Regions from separate parts of the Sporosarcina sp. P25 genome, predicted to be linked through region 2. Evidence: riboswitches for the same ligand, from Rfam matches in the RefSeq annotation. Region 2 holds a riboswitch; each other region holds the start of a gene.
What was found. Region 2 has a riboswitch for S-adenosylmethionine ahead of CSV70_RS08380 (methionine ABC transporter ATP-binding protein). Riboswitches for the same ligand answer to the same signal wherever they lie in the genome.

Region 1 (6,216 bases), on a different contig from region 2:
CTCAAACCACACTTCATGTTCCGTTCCTTGTTCATCGTAATACGTATAATGCGGCGCCTGGGCTAGTGCATCGTATTCAATTGCAACATTCTGCTCGATTGCTAGATTAGTAGCAGTTCGTGGACTTAATGCTCTGGCGGCTTTACTATCCGGTTGACCAAATGGGGCTGTCCAATCATAGCCGTATAGATTCTGACCTAAAAAAATTTTTTCATTTGGCATTTGACTAACGGCATATTCTACTACTCTGGTGACTGGACCTATTGGACTTACAGCTTGTGGTGCACTATACGTATATCCCCATTCATATGTCATCAATACAACGAAGTCTACAATTTCTCCATGCACTTTATAATCATGGGCCCCATAAATACCTGTCGTTACTTCCCCCGCTTTTGGTGCAAGTGCTGTAGAAATCGTAAGGCCAGCTTTATGAATTTGATCGCGTGCATTGCGTAATAGTTGATTATATAATTCCCGATCTTCAGGGAATAATAACTCAAAGTCGAAGTGAATATCATCATATCCGATTTTTTTTGCTACATCAATTGCACTTTGAATCATTTTGTTTTGCGCTGCTTGATCAGTAAAAAGAACATGCGCTAAATCTGCACTGAATGTATAGTCTTCTAAATTCGTCAGAACTAGCATATTTACAACACCTGCGTTTTTTGCGATAGTCGGAATATCTGCTAGAGCAGGTGCTTTGAGTGAGCCGTCACGTTGTACTTCATAACTGAACATGGCGAGATACGTAAGGTCATCGACACGTTCACGAACTTCCGCCAGCATATCTTGACTGACTGGATTACGCGGTTCTACATATAATAATGAATCAATCCTCGTTTTCACTTCTTGTGGTATATACAGACGCTGACCAATCATTAATGGTCTGGTGGGACTGATTGCATTAATTTCTGCCAAGCGCGCAACTGTTAGACCATATCTTTGTGCGATTGTATAGAGACTATCTCCAGGTCGCACCCAATAATAAGAACCTATTATTGGTATGACAAGTGCTTGTCCTACAGCTAATCGGATATCACTTTCTAGTTCATTAACTTCTGCTATTTGTTCGTATGGCACACCGTATATTTTACCGATTTCATACAAACTCTCACCTTGCGAAACTACATGAATCTGCATGTATCTTCACTACCCTTCCTGAGTTCTATCCTTATGATATGATGGCGCGTTAAGAACTATGCTTGAGTCGCCAATACAATTTCATATGAATAAGCTTTCGATTACTTCACATACTATTTTCGATGTACATGACTATTGAAGGAGGAAAAATATTTGACAAATCAATTCGAAACATCTCAAAACATGCAAGGCGGACAAGTTCCCCATCGATGAATCACGGTGGACATGAGTTATTTGATGTCAAAGAAGTACTTAGCGCGACAGTCGGAGCATTGAACCAAGCGATGATTTTACGCCCACACGTCCAAGATCCAGAACTTTTAGATATTCTTGATCGACAGTACCGATTCGCGTTGGATGAGTACAATATTCTCGTCGAAAGTTTCAAAACAGGCAAAGATCCTTCACACCCTACGCAGCGCTATCAAATGAAAGCAAGTAGCGACTTCATTTACGGTATGAAAGAAAAAGCACCCTCTAAGCCCATTCAATCCACAGGTGAAATCAGTGATGAAATCATCTCCGGCTTTTTACTTGGCGCTAAGAAAGAAGGCGCTACAGGCAAAACAGCTGCTTCATTAGAAGTATGTAATCCAGTCGTTCGCCGTGTACTGGCAGATTCCGTGCCTAACTGTATAGAAATGGCGTACGAGTTGTCAATTTACCAAAACAAACATCACTATTATCAAGTACCTCAATTAAATGATCAGGATATGAATATGTTGCTTAATTCATTTGCACCTTCACAAGGTCAACCCGGTATGCCGAACAACCTTCAATAAGTTAATGTTTCAAGCAGATGGAGTTCTTCTTCATCTGCTTTTTTGCTTTTACACTCCCTATATTTGTATACTATGTAGAAGAATACAAATGAAGGAGTGTCTATATGAAAGTTGCGATCTTTGATTTTGATGGTACGTTGTACACTAAAGAAACCTTTAAATTACTCATGGAGCAATTAAAGAATCATCCTACGCACAAGAAGTATTACCGAAACTTTTTTCGATCGATATTACCGCTTTATGTTCGCTATAAACTAAAAATACTACCTGAGTCTATTATGAAAGAACGCTCTATGTTCCTTTATCTACAAGCATTGGATTCATTGACGATGGCAGAACTACATGAGTATTTTAAAGGTATGCATAACGTGATGTTGCCTGACTTCAATGAACAAGTCATTAACCGACTAGTAGAACATCAAAAAGAGGGATACCATATCTTACTAGTTTCTGGAGCTTATACTCCTTTTTTAAAAGCAGTCACAAGTCACTTGACATTTGATCGAATTATCGGCACAGACATCCCTTCAAATGGAGAACAATTAGCGATGGATCAGCCTTTCCTACATATTCAAGGTACACGTAAAAACGAACAAATTTATCAAGCACTACTTGGAGAAATTGTCGATTGGGATAATAGCTTTGCTTATGGTGACAGCATTTCCGACCTTCCAGTCTTAGAGCAAGTTGGGTACCCTGTAGCAGTTCGTCCAGATAAAAAACTTACTGCAGTGGCCAAACAAAGAAATTGGGAAATATTATAAAAAACGCGAAGAGCTCTGATTATGTCAGGGCTCTTCACGTCAAGTCGATTTTAATGTATTGATATACAAACTGCCATCTGACTGAATTTCTGCGTAGAGAACATGCTCTGGTTTGGAAATCCCTTGTTTTTTTAGTTGCTCAGTTAACCAAGTATCAGTCAATTGAAGTTCTCTCATATTTTTCTCTTCTACTTTCCCGTTAGTAATAATTTCGGTCGGAATATATTTTGGCTGTGGTGCTGGGGCTTTGATATCTTTCTTTGTCGCATATTTCTCACTTGCATTCAACATGACACTTAAATTACCATTCGTTTCGAATATCGCGTAATTGACGTCTTTCATAGAAAATACCGACTGCTCTCGTAGCATCATATTTATATCATTGAAACTCAAACGTAATTTACGCATGGAACCTTCTAGGATTTTTCCGTTCTGAATGACAATCATCGGTTTATCATCGAGTAATACACGAAGTTTAATGGATTTGAATGATAAAAAGTTAGCAAGAATTGTTAATACTGCCCATAAGACCATTCCATATAAACCATTCAAGAATGGCGTTTCAGACTCTCCCGCCAAATTGGCCGCAATCGAACCGATTGTTATACCTGTCACATAATGAAAGAAAGTCAATTGTGACACTTGTTTCTTCCCCATAAAACGCGCCAAAATCAACAGCACAACAAATGAGATCACCGTTCGTAAAGTCATTTCCCAAAAAGCCAATTGCCAAAATTCATCTATGTTCACTGCATACACCTCCGGTAATCGGAGTATGTGCAAACTATAGAAATTTATACACTAATTCTTTTAATTCCAGTTATAAGGAGTTTTCTGGTAGACATAGTAATTGAGCCAATTCGAGAACAATAAATGCGTATGGGATCGCCAAGTATTCATAGGTTCTTTGGACGGATCGTCGTTCGGATAATAATTTACAGGAACATCAATGTCAGCACCTTTTTCTATATCGCGAGCGTATTCATCCCCTAATGTGTGTGCATCGTACTCTAAGTGTCCAGTTACCATAATATGTTTTGCATCATTTGAGATCACAATGAATGCGCCGGCATCTTCAGAAGCAGAAAGCAGGGTCAAATCAGGATGATTCTTTATTTCTTCTAATGAAACTCCCGTATGGCGTGAGTGTGGGGCAACATATACATCATTAAACCCTCTTGCCAAGTTCACTGTTGGATCGGTAATATCATGTGAAAATACTCCAAAACACTTTTTCGGCAACTCGAATTTGTCAATTCCGTAGTGATGATATAGAGCCGCTTGTGCCCCCCAACAAATATGAAGAACAGATGTGACGTTCGTTTTTGTCCATTCCATAATTTCTTCTAGCTCCTTCCAATAGACTACATCTTCAAATTGTAGAAGTTCGATTGGAGCACCTGTGATAATCATACCGTCAAAACGACGATTTTTGACATATTCAAAAGTAGTATAGAACGTTTCTAAATGATTCTGACTGACGTTTTTCGAAACATAGGTAGCTGTATTGAGAAATGTGACATTCACTTGTAAAGGTGTATTACCAAGCAATCGCAGCAATTGAAGCTCTGTCTTTTCTTTTTCAGGCATCAAGTTCAAAATTAAAATATTGATCGGGCGGATATCCTGTGTTGTCGCACGTTCTTCATCCATAATAAAGATTTTTTCTTCTTTCAGTAATTCACCTGCTGGTAGATGTTTTGGTATATTAATCGGCATTCTATTTCCCCCTTGACGTTCAGTTATTCTATTTCTATACAAAAAAGCCCTCATTTCTCTTAGATAAGAAAATGAGGGTTGACCATTCACCGTTCTTATCTCTCAAGACAACAATCTTGTTGGAGGTAGCACCTTCCTGTATATACAGAGGTTGCTGAAGCTTCATCAGGCCAAATCCCTCAGCTTCTCTTGATAAGAAATATTTAATTACTGCCTATTATAGCATTAATAAATTAATTGTATAGCGGAATTGTCAAATTGTTCTGCGCATTTAAGTTTTGTAAATTGTAGATAGTATATTTTTGTGTATAATAGAAACTACCAACTACATTTCTTCGAGGAGGAGCTCATGAAGTCTTTAGGTATTGTTCGTAAAGTTGATCATCTCGGCAGAATTGTCATTCCAAAAGAACTTCGAAATTCTTTGTCGATCGATAAGGGCGATCCGATCGAAATTTTCGTAGAAGATGATAGAATCATTTTGAGAAAATTTCAGGCCAACAGAGCGTGTTTTATCACGGGTGATGTGATGGATGAAAACAAACTATTGTCAAACGGTCTATACATCAGTCCACAAGGCGCTAAAATTCTTATAGAGCAACTGAAAGAGTTCACGTAATACAAGAAATAAGATCTTATTGTGGCATCTTTTCTAATATAAAAAGGACCGAAAACAACTTTTATAGTTGCCTTCAGTCCTTTTGTTTAATTGTCTCAATATCTCTTCATGTAGTCCGATTACATTACGTTAAGCTATTAATAAACTCTTCGATTTCTTCTTTCGTTTTACGATTTTTACTGACGAAACGACCTGTTTCTGTTCCTTCACTGAATGCCACGAAGCTAGGAATACCGAATATATCCAACTGACTGCAAAGATCTATAAAATCATCACGATCAATCGAGACAAATTCATACTCCGCAAATTCTGTTTCTAATGTTGGCAAGAATGGTTCAATCACTCTGCAATCTGGACACCAGTCTGCAGTGAATAAGAAAATCACTCTTTCTTCTTGTTTAAGTTGCTCGAATTGCTCTAGTGATTCTAGTTTTTTCAATTCCCAACACTCCTCTAAATGAATAGTATAAGCCCATTATAACACTCTTACCTGCACTTCTTCCCTTCAAACGACTTACGTTATTTACTTCCACTTAGTTAAATTAAAGATGTTTTTTTACAAATAACCTCTCAGACACGAACGTTCACAAATAATTCAATAACTACGTTCGCATTTAACAGTTTTTCATTTTTTCCGGAAAAGCAATTGACAATAGTTTTTGACGTGTTATGATTAGTTCTAAATTAATAGTTGTTAAACAATTTTGACGAAGAGATACCTTCCTAAAAAGAATTTTCTAGAGAGCTGATGCAGTGGTGTAAGTCAGCAAATTCCGAGGTTGGAGGCACTTCCGAATTGATTGGCTGAACATCTTAGTAGGCTAATCCGTCACATGCACGTTACGCATGCTGAATGAAGGCTGCATCTGCAGCAAAACAAGGGTGGTACCGCGTTAGTTTATCGAGCTTTTCGCCCCTTACTTATACGTAAGGGATGGAAGGCTTTTTTATTTTACCTATAAGGGGGGTAGCGTACAACTTACATATACGATCAATCACACATAGTTTTCCAACAAAAATTCTACTACAAACAATCAAAGGAGAGAATGAATATCATGGCTTTTAAAATACTTATTAGTGACCCACTTAGCGAGGACGGAATTTTCCCACTACGACAAGCAGAAGGTTTTGAAATTGTAATGGAGACTGACCTAACACCAGATCAGCTGAAAGAACGTATCAAAGA
Region 2 (6,216 bases):
TATATGGCTTATCGGCCGAATACTAAGGAAACTAAAGAAATCATTCAACAACTTATTTCATTATTTGCTATTAGATCTTCAAAGTTGCTAAAAAACATACGTGGTACTGGATATTAGGTACTTCGGTATCTTTTCGATTAATTGACATTTCACGTAAAATAACAAATAATTGGGGGTAAGCGCTTTCAATAGATGCAATGTTTTATATTAAATACAATGAGAACGGTTCTTGAATCTTTATATCTGAACAGTTCTCTTTAAGGAGCAAACACATATGGCATTCACGAGTTTAAACCAACTGATCGAGCATGCGGAACAGGATCATACGCCGATTTACGAGTTGATGATTCAATCGGAAATCAAGCAAAAAAGCATGCAGAGAGAAACTATCATCAAGAAAATGTCAGAACAATTTACGGTGATGGAAGAAGCAGTGCGCAAAGGGACGACTACTTCTGTTATGTCACGCACAGGACTAACTGGCGGCGACGGACAGCGCTTATATAGCTATGCCGAAAAAGGGAACTCTTTCGTTCATCCTTCTACCCTTCACACCGCTGCGAATGCACTGGCGGTCTCAGAAGTAAACGCGAATATGGGACGAATTGTCGCAACCCCCACTGCAGGATCAGCAGGGATTTTGCCTGCTGTTCTTGTACATGCGCTCGATAGCGGCAAGTACACACGCGATCAAATCGTCTTATCCATGTTCACGGCTTCTGCGCTAGGGTTAGTCATCGCGAATCGTGCGTCCATTTCAGGGGCTGCGGGAGGATGCCAAGCAGAAGTCGGCTCTGCTACTGCAATGGCGGCAGGAACATTAGTGGAACTTGCTGGCGGCACACCTGACCAAGTCGGTCACGCAATAGGTATTGCGCTGAAGAACTCATTGGGACTCGTTTGTGATCCTGTGGCAGGTCTTGTAGAAATCCCTTGTATCATTCGAAATGGACTACATGCTATCACAGCTGAAGCTGCTGCAGATATGGCAATGGCAGGGGTGGTGAGCATCATTCCTCCAGACGAAGTGATCCATGTCATGCACGAAGTAGGACAGAATATGCCAGAGTCACTGCGCGAAACTGGAATCGGTGGACTTGCTGGTACACCTACTGGTCAAAGACTGAAAACCCAAGTATTCGGGAAAGAAAAAGAGCAAAAAGAAAAAAGCAACGGTGCTCCTGCTAAATATCAAAGTGCCTATGAAATCATTGGCCCTGTCATGATTGGTCCATCTAGCTCACACACTGCTGGAGCTGTTCGAATTGGAAACGTCGCGTTTCAGCTATTGAACGAGCAACCAATTCATGCGAAGTTTTCACTAATGGGTTCCTTTGCGACTACTTATCAAGGACACGGTACCGATTTGGCGCTTCTGGCTGGTGTCATGGGGTACAATACGACAGATGAAAGAATTCCGCATGCGAAAGAACATGCGATAGAGACAGGATTAGAATACGAGTTCACGAAACGTGTGCTCGGTAGCTATCATCCAAACACCGTGCTTGTCGAGTTAACAGGACCGACCAATAAAATAAAAGTCCTCGCCAGTTCGCTTGGAGGAGGTAAAATCGAAGTACAAGAACTTGACGATTATCCGTTAAAATTCTCAGGTGAACGTCCGGCACTATTGATTCGCCACACCGATCAAAAAGGTGTTATTGCAGACCTTTTAGGCATTCTCTCAAGAAGAGGAATCAATATTGCTCGTATGGCAAATGAACGTTTTGCTATTGACGGGCCCGCTATTACAATATGTGAAATCGATAGCACTGTAGATGAAGAAATGCTCACGGAATTAAAACGTGATGTGCCAATTATTGATGATATTGTATTGGTGGAAACAGAGTAAAAAGCACAGGAAAATACCAGACCTGAAGACACTTTCTATCGTCTTCAAGTCTGGTATATTTTTTTACCTTAATACTTTACATACAACTATTACTTTTCCATCCAAGCTGGTTTACCGAAACCTTTAAATTCAGATTCAATCACTTCTAAAAACTGCTCGGATTCTACTACTTCAATAATATCTTTCGCAAATTGCTTATCTACGTTTTCTGTTTTCACTGCCACAACATTTCGGAACTGATCAGGCATATCTTCTAAAGCCAGAGCGTCTAACAAATCCATATTTGCTGCAATTGCAAAGTTTCCAGGTACTGCAGCCAAATCAGCTCCCTCTACTGAACGAGGCAATTGCCCCGCCTCAACCGGCTGAATCACCAAGTTTTTCGGGTTTTCCGTGATGTCTTTTTCAGATGCCGTCAATTGGTCAATTTCATCATCCATTTTCACTAACCCTGCATCTTCCAATACGTATAACGTTCTCGCTGCGTTAACTGGATCATTTGGAATAGTGATGGTTGATCCATCTTCAATTTCCTCAAGAGATTTATATTTATTTGAATAGATACCTAATGGTGCGGTTGGTACTATAATTAATTCAGAGAGTTCCATATTATTTTCTTTCTCGAAGTTTTCCAAATACGTAATGTTTTGGAACAGGTTCGCATCTATATCCCCACTGTCCAACGAAATATTTGGCTGAATATAGTCACTGAATTCAGTGATTTTAACGGTATATCCTTTTTCCTCAAGTGCAGGTTGGATCGCTTTTTTTAACATATCACTATAAGGACCTGCTGTTGCACCAAAGTGAATATTTTTATCGTCATCCGATTTTTCAGTAGACTTTTCTTCTCCGCAAGCCGCTAAAGCCGCAACCAACGCAGTGAGAATGAATGCAAATACCAGTTTCTTCATAGTTCATCTCTCCCCTATTATCTTTTATCTATCATTTTTGAAAAACGATCCCCACCAAATTGAATCAACTGCACTAGCACTATTAAAATGGCGACGGTGACGAGCATAATACTGTCATCATATCGGTAATAACCAAAACGAATTGCCAAATCTCCAATTCCGCCTCCGCCAACAAATCCAGCCATTGCTGAATAAGCAACTAAGTTGATTAATGTCAGTGTAAGTCCTTGGATAATACTCGACTTCGATTCAGGTAATAACACATTCCAGATAATCATCCATGGCGAAGCACCCGTTGAGATTGCCGCCTCTATCACCCCTTTGTCAATTTCACGCATGGATGTTTCAACGATCCGTGCAAAGAAAGGGATGGCTGCTACAGAAAGCGATACACTAGCTGCTGCAGGTCCAATTGTGTTTCCAACAATTAGTTTCGTCAAAGGAATAAGTGCCACAAGTAATATGATGAATGGAATGGAGCGAATAATATTGACTAAAAATCCAACAACCGAATTAATTGCACGGTTCTCTAAAAATAGTCCTTTATCTGTAGTAAATAACAAAACGCCAAGCGGCAATCCAATAATCAGCGCAATCGTAAGTGAGATGCCGATCATATAAAGAGTTTCACCAAATGCTTTTGTAATATCCGGCATGAGTTCCATGATGTGAGATAGATCAAACATGTTGTCGGATCACCTCCAATTGTGCATTTTGTTCTAGTATGTATGCAATCGCTTGCTTTACTTCTTCACTCTCGCCTTGCAATTCCATCAAGAAAATCCCTAGTGCTCGTTCTTGAATATATTCGATCGACCCATGCAAGAAGTTTCCTTTCACTCTATATTTCTGCATAGTATCGGAAATCACGCCCTCCATCGCTACTTCACCTTTAAACGTGATTTTTATTAGTGTACCGACCAAATTGGACATGACGGTTTCGGGTATGTCGTAAGACACCACACTGCTAATAAACTCCTTCGTCAAAGGTTGAACTGGGTTAGAAAAGATATCATATACTTGCCCTTCTTCGATCACTTTTCCGTCTTGCATAATCGCCATGCGATCACAAATTTCTTTTACAACATTCATCTCGTGAGTAATTAAAACAATGGTGATATTCAATTCTTTATTAATCTTTTTCAACAATCGTAAAATAGACATCGTCGTGTTGGGATCCAGCGCGGATGTTGCTTCATCACAAAGCAAAACGGATGGATTATTTGCTAGGGCTCTCGCAATACCGACGCGTTGCTTCTGTCCCCCGCTCAACTGTGCAGGATATACGTTGCGTTTTTCAGACAGACCAACCATTTCAAGAAGCTCCATTACACGAATCTCTATTTTATCTGACGGCATTTTCGCTGCCTGTAAAGCAAATGCGACATTTTCAAAAATCGTCTTTTGACTAATTAAATAAAAATGCTGGAATATCATTCCGATCTTCAACCGTGCCTGTCGAAGTTGTACCCCTGATAATTTCGTTAAATTTACATCATCAATTAAAACAGTGCCACTCGTTGGTTTTTCCAACAAATTCAAACAGCGTATAAGAGAACTTTTTCCCGCACCTGAATAACCTACAATACCAAATATCTCTCCAGTCGCGATGTCTAGTGATACATCATCTACACCTTTTACCACTTTATCTTTTGTCTGATATACCTTAGACAAATGTTGAATTTGGATCATGTTCTCACTTCTTTCTATATTCTAGTAAAAACAATCATAAACAGCTGGAATTAAAATTTCTTTCTAAATAAAAAACTTCTTTCATTTTTCTAAATGAAAGAAGTACTGAAATATTCTCAGCTTATCTCTCAGATGGAAAACCATGCTGTAGGATTTGGCACCTTCCTCGTTTCGTTCAAGGGGTTGCTGGACTTCATCGGGCCTTTTCCCTCAGTCACTCTTGATAAGAGATTGCTATTTAATTATATGCGTAAAATATATACTAATCTGAATTAATAAAACTGTCAAGGTCAATAACGACAAATCATTTTAATCTCCGACTTTTTCTATAAGTATTATTTTTTCGCACAATTTTCTTAATCATCTGGAATCAAATAACCATCCATCTATTGATAAGTCTAGTATGATCTATGTATACTTAACGCAAATACCCAATCAAAGAAAGAAGGAATAGACTATGGCTTTGTCCAACCGATTACAAAATCTCCCTCCGCATTTCTTTACGTTATTATTAAATAAAATAGAAAAGGCTATGGATGAAGGTAGAGATGTTATTAACCTAGGACGTGGAAACCCTGACCAGCCAACACCTCCTCATATTATTAAAGCATTGCAAGAAGCCGTTGAAGATCCAGCTACACACGGCTACTCTCCGTTTAGAGGGACACTTGCTTTAAAGCAAGCAGTGGCTGAATACTATCTGCGTGAATACGATGTTACGATTGACCCTGAAACAGAAGTTGCGGTACTCGGTGGCACAAAAGTCGGCGTCGTAGAACTCCCTTTAGCGATTATGAATGAAGGAGACTTATTACTGTTACCAGACCCGGGTTACCCTGATTATCTATCAGGTGTCAGCTTAGCAGGTATTCGATATGACACGATGCCACTACGTAAGGAGAATGAATTTCTTCCTGATTACGATACATTAACAGATGATCAGAAAAAAGACGCCAAACTAATGTACTTAAATTATCCAAGTAATCCAACTGGCGTCACAGCAACACCCGAGTTTTATGAAAAAACCGTGGCATTTGCCAAAGAACATCAGATTGCCGTTTTACAAGATTTTGCGTATGGTGGTATTGGTTTTGAAGGTCAGAAGCCGATTAGTTTTTTACAAACTGACGGAGCAAAGGAAGTCGGCATTGAAATGCTGTCTCTTTCCAAAATGTATAATATGGCAGGTTGGCGCGTCGGTTTTGCAGTCGGTAACTCTGAAATAATTGAAGCTTTAAACGTATTGCAAGACCACTTATTTACTAGTATCTTTCCAGCAGTTCAACGCGCTGCAATTGAAGCATTGACAGGTCCACAACAATGCGTTGAAGAGTTAGTTGCGCTCTATGAAGGTCGTCTGACCGTATTGCTAACCGAATGTGAACGTATCGGTTGGGACGTTACAGCACCTACTGGCTCGTTTTTCGCTTGGTTACCTGTCCCAGAAGGGTTTACAAGTGAAACCTTTGCCGATTTATTACTCGATAAAGCAGACGTCGCAGTATCACCGGGGAACGGATTTGGTATTTACGGCGAAGGATATATTCGTGTTGGGTTGTTAGAAAGTGAAGAACGGTTGCAAGAAGCAGTTCGCCGAATTGAAAAACTCGGTTTATTTAAGTAAGAAGATATAATTCCACCTGGACTCTATTATGCAAAAAGCCTCCTTGCTCATACCAGTATTTCTGGAATGGCAAGAAGGCTTTCACATGTATGAATAAATTATTTAAGTTATAGATTCTCTATACTATTAATCAA
Region 3 (6,216 bases), on a different contig from region 2:
CGATTAATCCGGCAATAAACCGACATTTTTCAGCGTTTACATGAGCGGCAAAACGGGTATTATCAAATGTATGTGTGCAATTTTATTCTACTGTTTCGATTATGTACTTAGCTCATTTCTCAGACTACGTTCAAAAAAGGAGGAACTATGAAAAAAACTTCTATAACATTTTACATTACATTAGTGGCCGTCATATTGGCAGTGGGATACGGCGTCATTGCCCCTACACACTTCGAAGAAATCACGTCCGCTATTAAGGACTTTATTTCGGATTCATTCGGCTGGTATTACTTACTGACCGTCTCCATGTTATTCTTCATTTCGGTATTCTTGATATTCAGTCCGATCGGGAAAATCCGATTAGGAAAGGATAATGACAGACCGCAGTTTTCCATGTTTTCATGGTTAGCGATGTTATTTTCCGCTGGTATGGGAATCGGACTCGTGTTCTACGGGGCGGCCGAACCTCTTTCGCATTACGCAGTAAGTCCTGCTACAGAAGCTCCTGAAACAAAAGCTGCTTATAAAGAAGCAATGCAGTCGACATTTTTCCATTGGGGTTTCCATGCTTGGTCTGTATACGGTATGACCGCTTTAGTATTGGCATATTTCCAATTCCGCAAAGGACAACCTGGATTAATCTCCGTTACACTTCGTCCAATTTTTGGTGATCGAGTAGATGGAAAGCTCGGCACAGTCATTGACGTCTTCGCTATTTTTGCCACCGTTTTCGGTGTGGCGACATCACTTGGCTTTGGAGCTGTCCAAATAAACGCCGGGCTCAATTACTTATTCGGTGTATCAATAGGCTTCTGGTCCCAATTCTTTATCATTGCAGTGGTAACAGTATTATTCCTTATATCTGCGTGGAGTGGACTTGGAAAAGGAATTAAAATTTTATCCAATGCCAATATGATTTTAGCTTTGGCATTGTTAATTTTCATGATCGTGCTTGGACCAACTTTATTGATTTTCAACATGTTCACGGATTCCATTGGTGGCTACCTGGAAAATCTCATACGTATGAGTTTCCGTACTGCACCGCTCACTCCTGAAAATCGTACTTGGCTAAATGGGTGGACTCTATTCTACTGGGCTTGGTGGATAGCTTGGGCACCATTTGTCGGGATGTTCATTGCCCGCGTATCAAAAGGTAGAACGATTCGCGAGTTCATGATTGGCGTGCTAGTTGTTCCTACTGTGTTGAGTATGATCTGGTTCACAGCATTTGGTACGACAGCAATTGAAACGCAAAAAGCTGGAATTGTCGACTTGGCTGCAAGTGCAACTGAACTGACAATCTTTGAGATGTTCAGCGAATTGCCTTTGTCATTCGTCATATCAGTCATTGCCATTTTGTTGATTACATCGTTCTTTATCACTTCAGCGGATTCGGCTACATTTGTGCTCGGCATGCAGTCGTCATATGGTTCATTGACTCCACCAAATAATTTGAAAGTTGTATGGGGCGTAATTCAATCTGCCATCGCCATCATTCTATTATATGTCGGAGGATTGGATGCACTGCAAAACGTCATCATTATTGCCGCTTTGCCATTCTCCATCATCCTCATTATGATGGTCGTCTCGCTGTTCAAATCACTAAAAGATGAAAAGAAACGAATAAAGCGTTAGTAGAGAAAAGAACACCATCGCACTAGCGACGGTGTTCTTTTTCATATATTAGTTTGCCACTTTTTCGATTGCTTGCTTCAAATCCGCAATAATATCCTCTGCTGACTCCAACCCTACAGATAAGCGAATTAGCTCTTCACTAACGCCTGAGTCTTTCAAGTCTTCCACAGACAACTGCTGATGAGTTGTAGATGCCGGGTGAATGATTAATGACTTCGCATCTCCCACATTCGCTACATGAGACCAAATTTCTACATTGTCGATTACTTGTCTTCCTGCATCGCGTCCACCTTTAATACCGAATACGATAATTGAACCATAGCCATTTTTTAAATATTTATTTGCCAATTCTACTGTTGGATGATCTTCTAGACCTGTATACGTCACCCATTCTACTGCCGGATGTTCTTGCAGGAATGCAGCAACTTTTTGTGCGTTTTCATTGTGGCGAGGCACGCGCAAATGAAGTGTTTCCAAACCTTGCAACAAGTTGAATGCACTATCTGGTGACAGACATGGGCCGAAGTCTCTCAGCAATTGTACACGTAATTTCGTTGCGAAAGCTGCAGCAGCTGTATCGATTCCGTACCGTAAGCCATGATAGGATTCATCCGGCTCTGTAAAACCAGGGAACCTACCTTGCGTCCAGTCAAATTTCCCTGCATCAACTGCCACACCACCGATTGTCGTACCGTGTCCGCCAATCCACTTTGTCGCGGAATGAATAACTACATCGGCACCATACTCGATCGGATTTGATCCATAAGGAGACGGGAATGTATTGTCTACTAACAATGGAAGTCCATTTTCATGTGCGATGTTCGCAACGGCTTCTACGTCAAGAACTTGCAAACTTGGATTACCGATTGTTTCTGCAAACAACGCTTTCGTTTTATCCGTAATAGCTACTTCAAAGTTCTTTGGATCTGACGCGTCAACAAACTTCACTTTGATGCCATAGCGGGGTAATGTCACAGCGAATAAGTTGTATGTACCGCCGTAGAGATTGCTGGCTGCAACGATTTCATCACCCGCTTCAGCAATGTTCATAATAGAGAATGCAATTGCCGCCATTCCCGAAGACAGGGCAACTGCCGCTGATCCGCCTTCTAGCTGGGCTACACGCTCTTCAAATACGGCTACCGTCGGATTCGTAATTCTTGTATAGATATTGCCCGCTTCTTTCAAAGCGAATAAGTTTTGTGCATGCTCCGTGTCTCTGAACACATAAGAGGTCGTACGATGAATCGGCAACGCACGTGAGCCTGTTTCCGAATCTGGCTTTTGTCCTCCATGTAATAATATCGTTTCTGGCTGTAATTTCGTCATAACCATTCCCCTTTTTTCGTGTATTGATGGAACACCGAAATTCCTAGGACTAGACAAGAAAAACGCAAGACGACGATTAGCAATATATAGAAAAAAGCCTTCTTCCATAATAAGAAGAGGGCTCTGCTTTCGCTTATTCCTCCCTTATCTTCCAAACTACTGAAAGTTTGTAGGAAGTAGCACCTTTGCTTTTGCCGGTTGCCGGGCATCACAGGGCCTAATCCCTCCGCCGCTCTTGATAAGAGTGTGTCTATTCGTTTTCCATCGTTGAAAAATAGTATACGGCTATTCCTAGTCTATTGCAAGGTAATTTAATGGAATGTTTCGAAATCTGTATTTCCTTTAATATCTTGCAATGAAAGTAATAATAGTGAAGACACCGTTGATCGACGTTCCAGGCGGACGCTTTCCCGAGGGCGTGGCTTGAGCCAAGCGAACAGCGAAGGGTTCGCTTTGCCGTATTTCTGTGTACTTTGCAGAAATTAAGGCATCTATCCAGGGTCTCAAGACACACGCTGATCCTCCGGGAGTCGCCGCCTTCCACTTACGATCAACTAGTTTACTACCTTGATTATTTTAATGTGTAATGATTTATACATTTACTAAACGAAGTCGTCTTCCAAGCGGTGACGTAGTAATGAGACAGAGACAGGCGTATTTCTTGTCTGTAGCTCATTGCGGGAGCCACCTGCTAGATCAGAAGTGAGTTTAATGATGTTTCCACTTATGACTTCACCAAAAAATCGCCAGCACATGTTCGTTGAACGATGTGCTGGCGATTGTGCTTGATTAGAATATGTCCCACCATATTTTCACGGCCGAGGCGATGATCAATACGGCTAGAATGCTTTGTAATACTTTGGTGTTTACTTTCCGGCTCACTTTTACACCGATCGGAGCCGCGATGATGCTTGCGATGATCATTACGAGAGCTGGGCCATAAGGTACTTGCCCTGTTAAGAGCTTGCCTGACGCCGAGCCCACCGATGATAACAGCGTAATCGCTAGTGATGTAGCGATTGTGACGCGTGTGGGAATTTTTAGTACTACGAGCATAATCGGGACCATGATGAATGCGCCGCCAGCTCCGACGATTCCAGCTGCCAATCCAATGATAAAAGCCGCACTCGAAGCTATGAAACGATTGAATGTAATTTCATCAATCGGCTGATTGTCGAGGCCTTTTTTCGGAATAAACATCATAATAGCTGCCATGACAGCTAGAACACCGTAGATCACGTTGACGGTAGCTTCTGAAAGCATACTGGAACCAGCACCGCCAAGGACACTGCCAACTAATACACTGATTCCCATATAGAGAACGAGTGGTTTCAAGATCAAATTACTCTTTCGATATGCTAAAACTCCTGAAAGTGATGCAAAGAAAACTTCCACTGCCGTAATACCGGATACTTCATGTGGTGTAAATGCAGGAAAGCCAAGTAATGCAGGAATAAATAGCAACATTGGATACTTGACAATTGCGCCACCAATTCCCATCATACCCGAAAGGAATGAGCCCACAAATCCAATAAGGAAGATCGTGATAATAAATGGAATAGTCATGATGTCCTCCCTTCTTCCAGACGAAAGAGGGAGACAGTTATTCCCTCTATCCTCAGTTTATCCTTTTTGGATCCAGAATTTAAAGACATCAGACTCTTGTTGCTGATCTTTTATTTCATGATTACCAGAAGTAGCCCACGCTGTCAGGTCGGACACCGATCCTTTATCTGTCGTATGAATCTCAAGAACGTCTCCTGTTTGCATATCCTTCATTGCTTTCTTTGCACGTACGATCGGCATTGGACATGCCAGGCCTTTTGCATCTAAAAATGTTGTTGTACTCATATATATCTTCTCCTTTAAATTTGTTTTTTGTTTTCCATATGAATTAAATTAATTATTTACCGTACCGCACAGCGATTCGGACCAATCTCCATCTCGCGTTGCGTTTCCTCGTCAGGCTCGATTTTCCCCATGTTCATCTGGCGAATTTCCTGATATGCGTTAGGCTGTGGAGGCAAGTTCCCCGTGACTAATTCCCTGAACTCACTTTCATCCTCAATATTCAAACCGTGATTTTGCTCATACAATACACCGAGCTTTTCCGACACACTACCGTCTTCATTCAACTCATCTATAAGCATGAAGTGAGCCGGTAGGACTGTTAAATCCTTCGATAATTCTTTATAGCGTCGATACAAAGAATCACGCAAGTCGCCTACCCAATCTTCTGCTAAACCTGCTAAGTCAGGACGTCCAATCGAATCAATGAACAGAATATCACCTGTCATCAAATAGCTGTCGTCTACGATAAAAGAAGTCGAACCAATCGTGTGTCCTGGCGAATAAAGCGCTTGAATATCGATTTTCGTATCACCTACCTGAATAGACATATCATCCTCTAATGCAGCATATTCAAATTCTACCTCTTCGGCATCTTTCGGTGGCAGCCAATACGTCGCACCTGTGGTTTTTGCGATTTGACGACCACCTGAAATATGGTCCGCATGCAAGTGAGTATCGAATACGTTTGTAATCTTCACACCGCGTTGCTTGGCAAAGTCAGTGAACACATTTGTCATACGTGTTGCATCAATGATTGCCGCCTCTCCGCCAGACATGACCATGTAAGAGAGACATCCTTTTCCTAGACGAACGAATTGATATAGTTCGCCACCCGATTTCAAATCCGCAACCTTCACAGGCTCAAGATGCTCGCTCCATGCTTTCATTCCACCTGAAAGATAACCTACTGAGAAGCCTGCATCCTCAAGGATTTCTGCCACCATGATGGACGAACCTTCTTTCGCGCAAACTACTAGAATCTCCTCATCTTTTGGCAATTGATCTTCAATTTCTTCAATGCCATCCAATAAATCAAAGTATGGCACGTTCAAATGGCGTACTCGATCCCCTTCAATTTTCCAATCGTTGAACGCATCTGTATTTCGCACATCTAAAATGAATAAAGATTCCTTCGCAATGACTCTCTTTGCTACTTCACTTGATTGAATAGTTCTCATTTATTCATACCCCCCGTTGTATTTTCTGTCTCGCTATTCCACTCTGACATACCAGGAATGACATTAGTAACACTTTCAAATCCATTCGCCACTAATTTTCGACATGCCATATCACTGCGGTTGCCTGTTCGGCATACAACGAAAATTTTCATGTCCTTATCCAAGTACGCCATGCGTTCTTCCAATTGGCCAAGTGGTATAGATAAGGCACCTGGAATATGAG
Region 4 (6,216 bases), on a different contig from region 2:
CGGAATCGTTGCAGCAGAAGATTGTGTTCCAATAGCCGTCAAATACGCAGGTAGCATCGTTTTCATCAACACGAACGGATTCCGTTTGTTCAATGCACCCGCCACTGTGTACTGGAATGTTAGCATGGTTAAATGAAGAATGATGATCATGATGAAAACAAATACAAAGACTGAAAGCACATTCGCTACTTCACCTGTATACGTCATATTCAGGAAAATCCCAAAAATATGGAAAGGTAGTAATGGAATAATGACGACAGAAATGACTTTATCGATAATTAAATTAAATTCATCGAAGAACGACATCATCGTCTTCCCTTTAATCGCTGCCATTCCAATGCCAAGCACAAATGCCAATAGCAAAGCGGTCATGATCCCCATCATTGGATCCATTTCCATTTCGAAGAACGCTACTCCAGCTTCACGCGCGCCTTCTGCAATGTCCGTCTTCGTCGTGGGTTGAATGAAGTTCGGCAAAATATTCGTTGCTGCGAAATACGCAAGCAATCCCGCGATCACCGTAGATCCATACGCAAATGCAGCAGACATTCCTAGCAATTTCCCGGAACCTGCTCCAAGCTTTGCAATACTTGGTGCGATAAACGCAATGATAATCAGTGGAACGATAAAGTTCAAGAATCCACCGAATAACATATTAAATGTAGCTGCTAAGCGAACGAACCAATGCGCAAATCCTTCATGGATCATCGGCAATACTAAACCAAGTCCGATCGCCAGCCCAATGGCGATTAGAATTCGCCAAATGAGCCCTAGTTTAAACTTCACAATACGTCCTCCTCAAATACACATATGTATTACTCAAACAAAATCAACTTTATCACAAGTCGATAGAATAAAGAAGATTTTGTTTGAATTTATTTGATGTTTTTCTTGTGGGTTGTGAGGAAGTGGATCTAGTGGAGTTGTTTGGAAGTTGGATGGTCTGCGGTAGTGGGGATGTTACTACTTGTTGAGCGGGGCTTGTGTGGGATTGAACGGATAACGCGCTTGATAGAGCGTATAACCCCACACATTGAGCGGGCCACGCGCTCCATAGAGCGGATAAACCAACTCATTGAGCGAGTTACGCGCGGGATTGAGCGGATAACCTCACACATTGAGCGTATACACCACCCCATAGAGCAAATCTCCCAACATATATACAAATAAAAAACCGGTAGCTGCGATAGCTACCGGCGGGCATTATTTTATTTCACGGGAACAACGGATCCAGACCATTCTTTCAAAATGAAATCTTGAATTTGCTCTGAAGTCAATACTTCTACTAATGCTTTGATTGCATCACTGTCTTCATTACCGCTCTTTACAGCAATTACGTTAACATATGGAGACTCTTTATCTTCCAATGCGATCGAATCTTCCATTGGATTCAAACCTGCATCGATTGCGAAGTTGGAGTTGATTAATAATGCGTCGCCTTCATCGTTATTATACAACTGAGGCATTAGCGCTGCTTCGTAGTTCGCATCAAACTCCAAGTTCTTTGGATTTTCTACGATATCGCCTACTTCGGCTTTCACTTTTTCCACGTCATCCGCTAGCTTGATCAATCCTTTTTCTTCAAGCATAGCAAGTACTCGACCGTGATCTGCAACAGAGTTACTGATTAAGATCGTCGCTCCGTCTGGAAGTTCTTCCAATGAGTCATATTTCTTAGAATACACACCGATTGGCTCGATGTGGATCGCGCCTGCATTGACGAAATCATAACCGAAATCGGCAATTTGGCTCTCTAGATAAGGAATGTGTTGGAAATAGTTCGCATCCAGTGTGCCTTCGTCCAAATCTTTGTTTGGCAGTACATAATCTGTGTAACTTTCAATTGTTAAATCATAGCCTTTTTCAGCTAATAATGGCTTAGCTTCTTCCAAAATTACAGCGTGTGGTGTGTTAGATGCGCCGACTACCAATGACGTTTTCTCGCCTTTTTCTGCTCCATCTGATGCTGCATTATCTTTACTACCTTCGTCTTTCGTTCCGCAAGCTGCCAATGCAAGCACTAGTACGGCTGCGAATAGACTGAATAAAAACTTCTTCATATCCACATTTCTCCCTCTCCATTATGGAATATTTCTATGGGTAACAGGTCTCCCTGAAAATCCTATTATCGCTTGTCCAAACGTTTTGCGATGAAATCACCGATAAATTGAATGATAAACACGATAATCAATACCAAAATCGTTGCCATTATAGTCACATCTTCACGGCTGCGCTGGAACCCTTCCAAATACGCGAGTGTACCTAGACCACCTGCACCGATCACTCCTGCCATTGCCGTATATCCGACAAGTGCAATCGAGGTTACGGTAATTCCCGAGACTAGTGCCGGCATGGATTCAGGTAACAATACTTTGAAAATGATCGTCGACGTCTTAGCCCCCATTGAGCGCGCTGCTTCGATAACCCCTTTATCGATTTCCTGCAATGCAATCAATACCATACGGCCATAAAACGGAGCGGCACCGATAATCAATGCAGGCAAGGCGGCATTCGGTCCACGCATACTATCGAATAATAATTTCGTAAGAGGAATCAATAAAATAATCAAAATGATAAACGGAATCGATCGGAATATATTCACGAATGCGCCTGTAAAGACATGGGTTATTTTATTTGACCATAACTGACCAGGACTTGTTAAAAACAACAACAAACCAAGTGCGATACCGAAGACAAATGTAAAGAACGTGGAGTAGGCAGACATATAAAGTGTCTCACCGGTTGCTTCCCACATTTTATCCCAATTCACGTTCGGGAACCATTGCTCAATCATGGATCAGCACCTCCGTCTTCACTTCATTGGCATCCAAGAAAGCAATGGCTTCCTCTATAATCGCCACGTCTCCTACTAGTTGCAAGACGAGTGTGCCGTAAGCGCCGTCACGTGTCGTTGAAATATTTCCTTGCACGATGTTGACGTCGATTGGGAATTTGCGGATCAACTCAGCAAGTACTGGCTGCTCTGTACGTTCACCAATGAAAGCTAGCTTGATCAACTTGCCATCAGGTGACTCTTGCTGTAAATGCGCCATCGCTGCGTCCGTATCACCGGTATCAGTCACCTGTGAAATGAAGCGCTTAGTAATTTCCGCTTGTGGAGATTGGAAGACATCCAGTACATTGCCGATTTCCACGACTTTCCCCGCTTCCATGACCGCCACGCGATGACAGATCTTGCGGATGACATGCATTTCATGCGTAATCAACACAATCGTTAGTCCAAGACGTTCATTAATGTCCGTCAATAAATCAAGAATCGCATTCGTCGTCTCAGGATCGAGTGCGGACGTTGCTTCATCACAAAGTAAGACTTCAGGATCATTTGCAAGCGCTCGCGCAATGCCGACACGTTGCTTCTGACCACCAGATAATTGCGATGGATATGCCTGTTCACGACCTGTCAATCCAACGAGATCGATCAATTCCTTCACTTTTTGCTTACGTGCCGATTTCTTCACGCCAGCAATTTCTAGAGGAAACATGATATTTTCTTCTACCGTTCTAGACCATAATAAGTTAAAGTGCTGGAAGATCATGCAGATTTTTTGACGCGCATCGCGCAGGCCAGCACCTTGTAATGTCGTCATTTCTTGTCCGTGAATCAGAATACTGCCGGACGTCGGTGTTTCAAGACCGTTCAATAGTCGAATTAATGTACTTTTTCCTGCTCCACTGTACCCGATGACGCCGAAAATTTCTCCTTCTTCGATGGCTACTGTCACATCATCTACCGCGACAATTTCTGAACGGTTCAATTGGTATTTTTTATGAACGTTTGTTAGTTGAATCATTTTCCGCACCACCTCATTAAGTCTTTTTAATATGTCTTTCAGAACACTACTAACGCCTGTCGTGCCTACACGGCGCTTTCCGCTTTAGTATCATCCAGCTACAAGCGCCAGGCTCTCGGGTCGTTTCAGACTTTCCAAAAAGGCAAAGAGCGCCTTTGTGGTAAGTCTTCCAACGCCTGTCGTGCCTACACGGCGCTTTCCGCTTTAGTATAAAAAAAGCCTTCCTGCAGACAAGCAGAAAGGCCGAACGTATGTAGTTATGTACGTTACCATTTCTCTCATCTATCAAAGCATTACGCTTTGAGTGATTTGGCACCATTTCACATATGTGACGGTTGCCGGGCTTCATAGGGCACTTCCCTCCGCCGCTCTTTATAAGAGTTACATATTCATTTGATTAACTACTTATACCATACATCGACTTCTATTGTCAACTGAGCTTCTCTAGCAAATACGGGACGGATTGAAAGGCGTAAATTTTTTCTATAGGCTGTCCTTTGCGCTGAATAAGTAAACAAGGAACGCTTTCTATCTCATATTCTATTGCGATAGCCTGGACATAGTTCAAATCCGCCTTTCCAATCGGTAGTTTCGGACGCATTGTCTCGATTACCGTAAGCATTTTTGAAGCGACTGCGCATGTTCCACACATCGGTGTATATAAATAAAAAGCGGCTACTTGCTCTGCCGCCTGTGTGCGTTGCCAGTCTTCAATTGTCCAATTATTCATGTGGTCCACCTGCCAAGTATTTGGAATGTACTTTAAAATTAGCAGCAGCTAAAATGCTTGCCAATAGCTTAACGGGAGTCGTTTCTACTTCGCGGTAGAGACGATCCGTATATAAATGTCTCGCTTCAGGGTACAGTTGTTTGAACAACTTACGAATGGACTCGCCGGAAGCGTCCGCATCCATAAAGACGAACAGGTCCTGCTGCTCATACGGTTCAAGCAGTTCTTCAATATGGTACGCACTGATGGTACCATTCGTACAAAGAATCTCTACAGGCTCTGCAAGGATCGGCACTAGCCGCTTACGATCCGAACCGCCTTCTACAATGAGAACTTTCGGGTCCATCTGTTTCCTCCTAGCGTATAAAAAAGCGCTGAGACGTTCCAGCGCTTTTTTCTTTTAGAATATTATTCAGCTGTCATTTCTTCATACTGCTCAGCTGTCATTAACTCATCAAGTTCAGCTTTGTTATCGATTTCAACTACTACCATCCATGCGTCTTCATATGGTGATTCGTTAACCAATTCAGGGCTATCTTCAAGGTTTTCGTTCACTTCTACCACTTTACCAGTTAATGGAGCGTACAATTCAGAAACAGTTTTCACTGATTCAACACTTCCGAAAGGCTCGTCTGATTTTAATTGATCGCCAACCTGTGGCAGTTCAACGAATACAATATCGCCTAGTTCAGACTGTGCGAAATGTGTGATGCCGATACGGTATTTACCGTCTTCTTCTTTTACCCACTCGTGCTCTTCTGAATATCGTAAATCTTTTGGTGTGCTCATGTCGTTACCTCCAAAAATATAATAGTTTATCTACCTTTAGTTTGCCATAGTTCCTGTATAAAGACAAGAATCTAAATCACTTCTTCCACGTTTCCGTGAATGTGTTTTCATTAAATCCGACTGTCACTTTTTGGTTATCAGAAACGATTGGACGTTTGATGAGCATTCCGTCTGAAGCGAGGAGTGCGATTTTTTCATCTTCTGTCATGGTTGGTAGCTTGTCTTTCAAGTTAAGCTCACGATATATCTTGCCGCTCGTGTTGAAGAACTTTTTCATGTCAAGTCCAGAGTTCGCGATCATGTTGCGCAGCTCGTCTTCGCTTGGAGGTTGTTCGGCGATGTTCTTTTCTTCGAATGAAATCCCTTCGTCCGTAAGCCATTTCTTCGCTTTGCGGCACGTGGTACATGTTGGATAGCCGTAGTATGTCATAGTCATAATAGTCAATCCCTCCTTTTTTTCAGTATAGCAAATAATGGTGTGTGGGTACTAGCTAAGCGCAAGAAGAATAAGCTAATACGAGGCTAGGGGTGGGAATTGGCGCTACGGAGGGGGACGCTTTCCTAGAGGGCCCGCGTTGAGCCAACCAGTCGCGTTGCTCCCTCGGTTGTCTCACCTGTCGGGCTGATCCTCTGGGAGTCGCCCCCTCCTACGCGCCAATTCCTTGCAATGTGTGCGTGTGTTACTTTTTTTGTGTATGGAAGTTAGTGTTGTGATTGATGTTGAACTTCGGTACTTGAACTGAAATAAGTCAAGACACAACAATAATTAACATAGGCTCTCCAGTAAGTGATCTAAGTCCCCTCACTATCCACGTAGGATGGAAGCGGATGTTGGGGCGACTCCTATGGATCAGCTCAAGCCGAGCCCATGGGAAAGCGTCCCCA

Region 1: it holds a riboswitch for S-adenosylmethionine, as region 2 does, so the genes downstream of both, metA (homoserine O-acetyltransferase MetA) here and CSV70_RS08380 (methionine ABC transporter ATP-binding protein) in region 2, are expected to answer to the same signal.
Region 3: it holds a riboswitch for S-adenosylmethionine, as region 2 does, so the genes downstream of both, CSV70_RS14525 (O-acetylhomoserine aminocarboxypropyltransferase/cysteine synthase family protein) here and CSV70_RS08380 (methionine ABC transporter ATP-binding protein) in region 2, are expected to answer to the same signal.
Region 4: it holds a riboswitch for S-adenosylmethionine, as region 2 does, so the genes downstream of both, CSV70_RS14095 (methionine ABC transporter ATP-binding protein) here and CSV70_RS08380 (methionine ABC transporter ATP-binding protein) in region 2, are expected to answer to the same signal.

Annotation. Positions count from the first base shown of each region.
Region 1 covers NZ_PDYV01000010.1:83,284-89,499, reverse strand. Annotated here, with positions in the region: gene CSV70_RS10425 (LysM peptidoglycan-binding domain-containing protein) at 1-1,146, opposite strand, end outside; gene CSV70_RS10420 (spore coat protein) at 1,356-1,928, shown strand; gene CSV70_RS10415 (HAD family hydrolase) at 2,033-2,692, shown strand; gene CSV70_RS10410 (YetF domain-containing protein) at 2,732-3,436, opposite strand; gene metA (homoserine O-acetyltransferase MetA) at 3,503-4,411, opposite strand; SAM riboswitch class I at 4,504-4,610, opposite strand; gene CSV70_RS10400 (AbrB/MazE/SpoVT family DNA-binding domain-containing protein) at 4,761-5,030, shown strand; gene CSV70_RS10395 (thioredoxin family protein) at 5,155-5,469, opposite strand; T-box leader at 5,726-5,951, shown strand; gene serA (phosphoglycerate dehydrogenase) at 6,086-6,216, shown strand, end outside.
Region 2 covers NZ_PDYV01000007.1:98,150-104,365, forward strand. Annotated here, with positions in the region: gene sdaAA (L-serine ammonia-lyase, iron-sulfur-dependent, subunit alpha) at 275-1,852, shown strand; gene CSV70_RS08370 (MetQ/NlpA family ABC transporter substrate-binding protein) at 1,942-2,766, opposite strand; gene CSV70_RS08375 (methionine ABC transporter permease) at 2,784-3,452, opposite strand; gene CSV70_RS08380 (methionine ABC transporter ATP-binding protein) at 3,445-4,458, opposite strand; SAM riboswitch class I at 4,577-4,688, opposite strand; gene CSV70_RS08385 (pyridoxal phosphate-dependent aminotransferase) at 4,916-6,082, shown strand; gene CSV70_RS08390 (tRNA dihydrouridine synthase) at 6,209-6,216, opposite strand, start outside.
Region 3 covers NZ_PDYV01000022.1:24,745-30,960, reverse strand. Annotated here, with positions in the region: gene CSV70_RS14530 (glycine betaine uptake BCCT transporter) at 148-1,635, shown strand; gene CSV70_RS14525 (O-acetylhomoserine aminocarboxypropyltransferase/cysteine synthase family protein) at 1,684-2,964, opposite strand; SAM riboswitch class I at 3,106-3,209, opposite strand; gene CSV70_RS14520 (sulfite exporter TauE/SafE family protein) at 3,754-4,530, opposite strand; gene CSV70_RS14515 (sulfurtransferase TusA family protein) at 4,588-4,815, opposite strand; gene CSV70_RS14510 (MBL fold metallo-hydrolase) at 4,872-5,993, opposite strand; gene CSV70_RS14505 (sulfurtransferase TusA family protein) at 5,990-6,216, opposite strand, start outside.
Region 4 covers NZ_PDYV01000020.1:49,710-55,925, forward strand. Annotated here, with positions in the region: gene CSV70_RS14080 (dicarboxylate/amino acid:cation symporter) at 1-786, opposite strand, end outside; gene CSV70_RS14085 (MetQ/NlpA family ABC transporter substrate-binding protein) at 1,209-2,060, opposite strand; gene CSV70_RS14090 (methionine ABC transporter permease) at 2,126-2,794, opposite strand; gene CSV70_RS14095 (methionine ABC transporter ATP-binding protein) at 2,787-3,812, opposite strand; SAM riboswitch class I at 4,088-4,193, opposite strand; gene CSV70_RS14100 (thioredoxin family protein) at 4,243-4,542, opposite strand; gene CSV70_RS14105 (toprim domain-containing protein) at 4,535-4,888, opposite strand; gene gcvH (glycine cleavage system protein GcvH) at 4,951-5,331, opposite strand; gene CSV70_RS14115 (arsenate reductase family protein) at 5,408-5,767, opposite strand.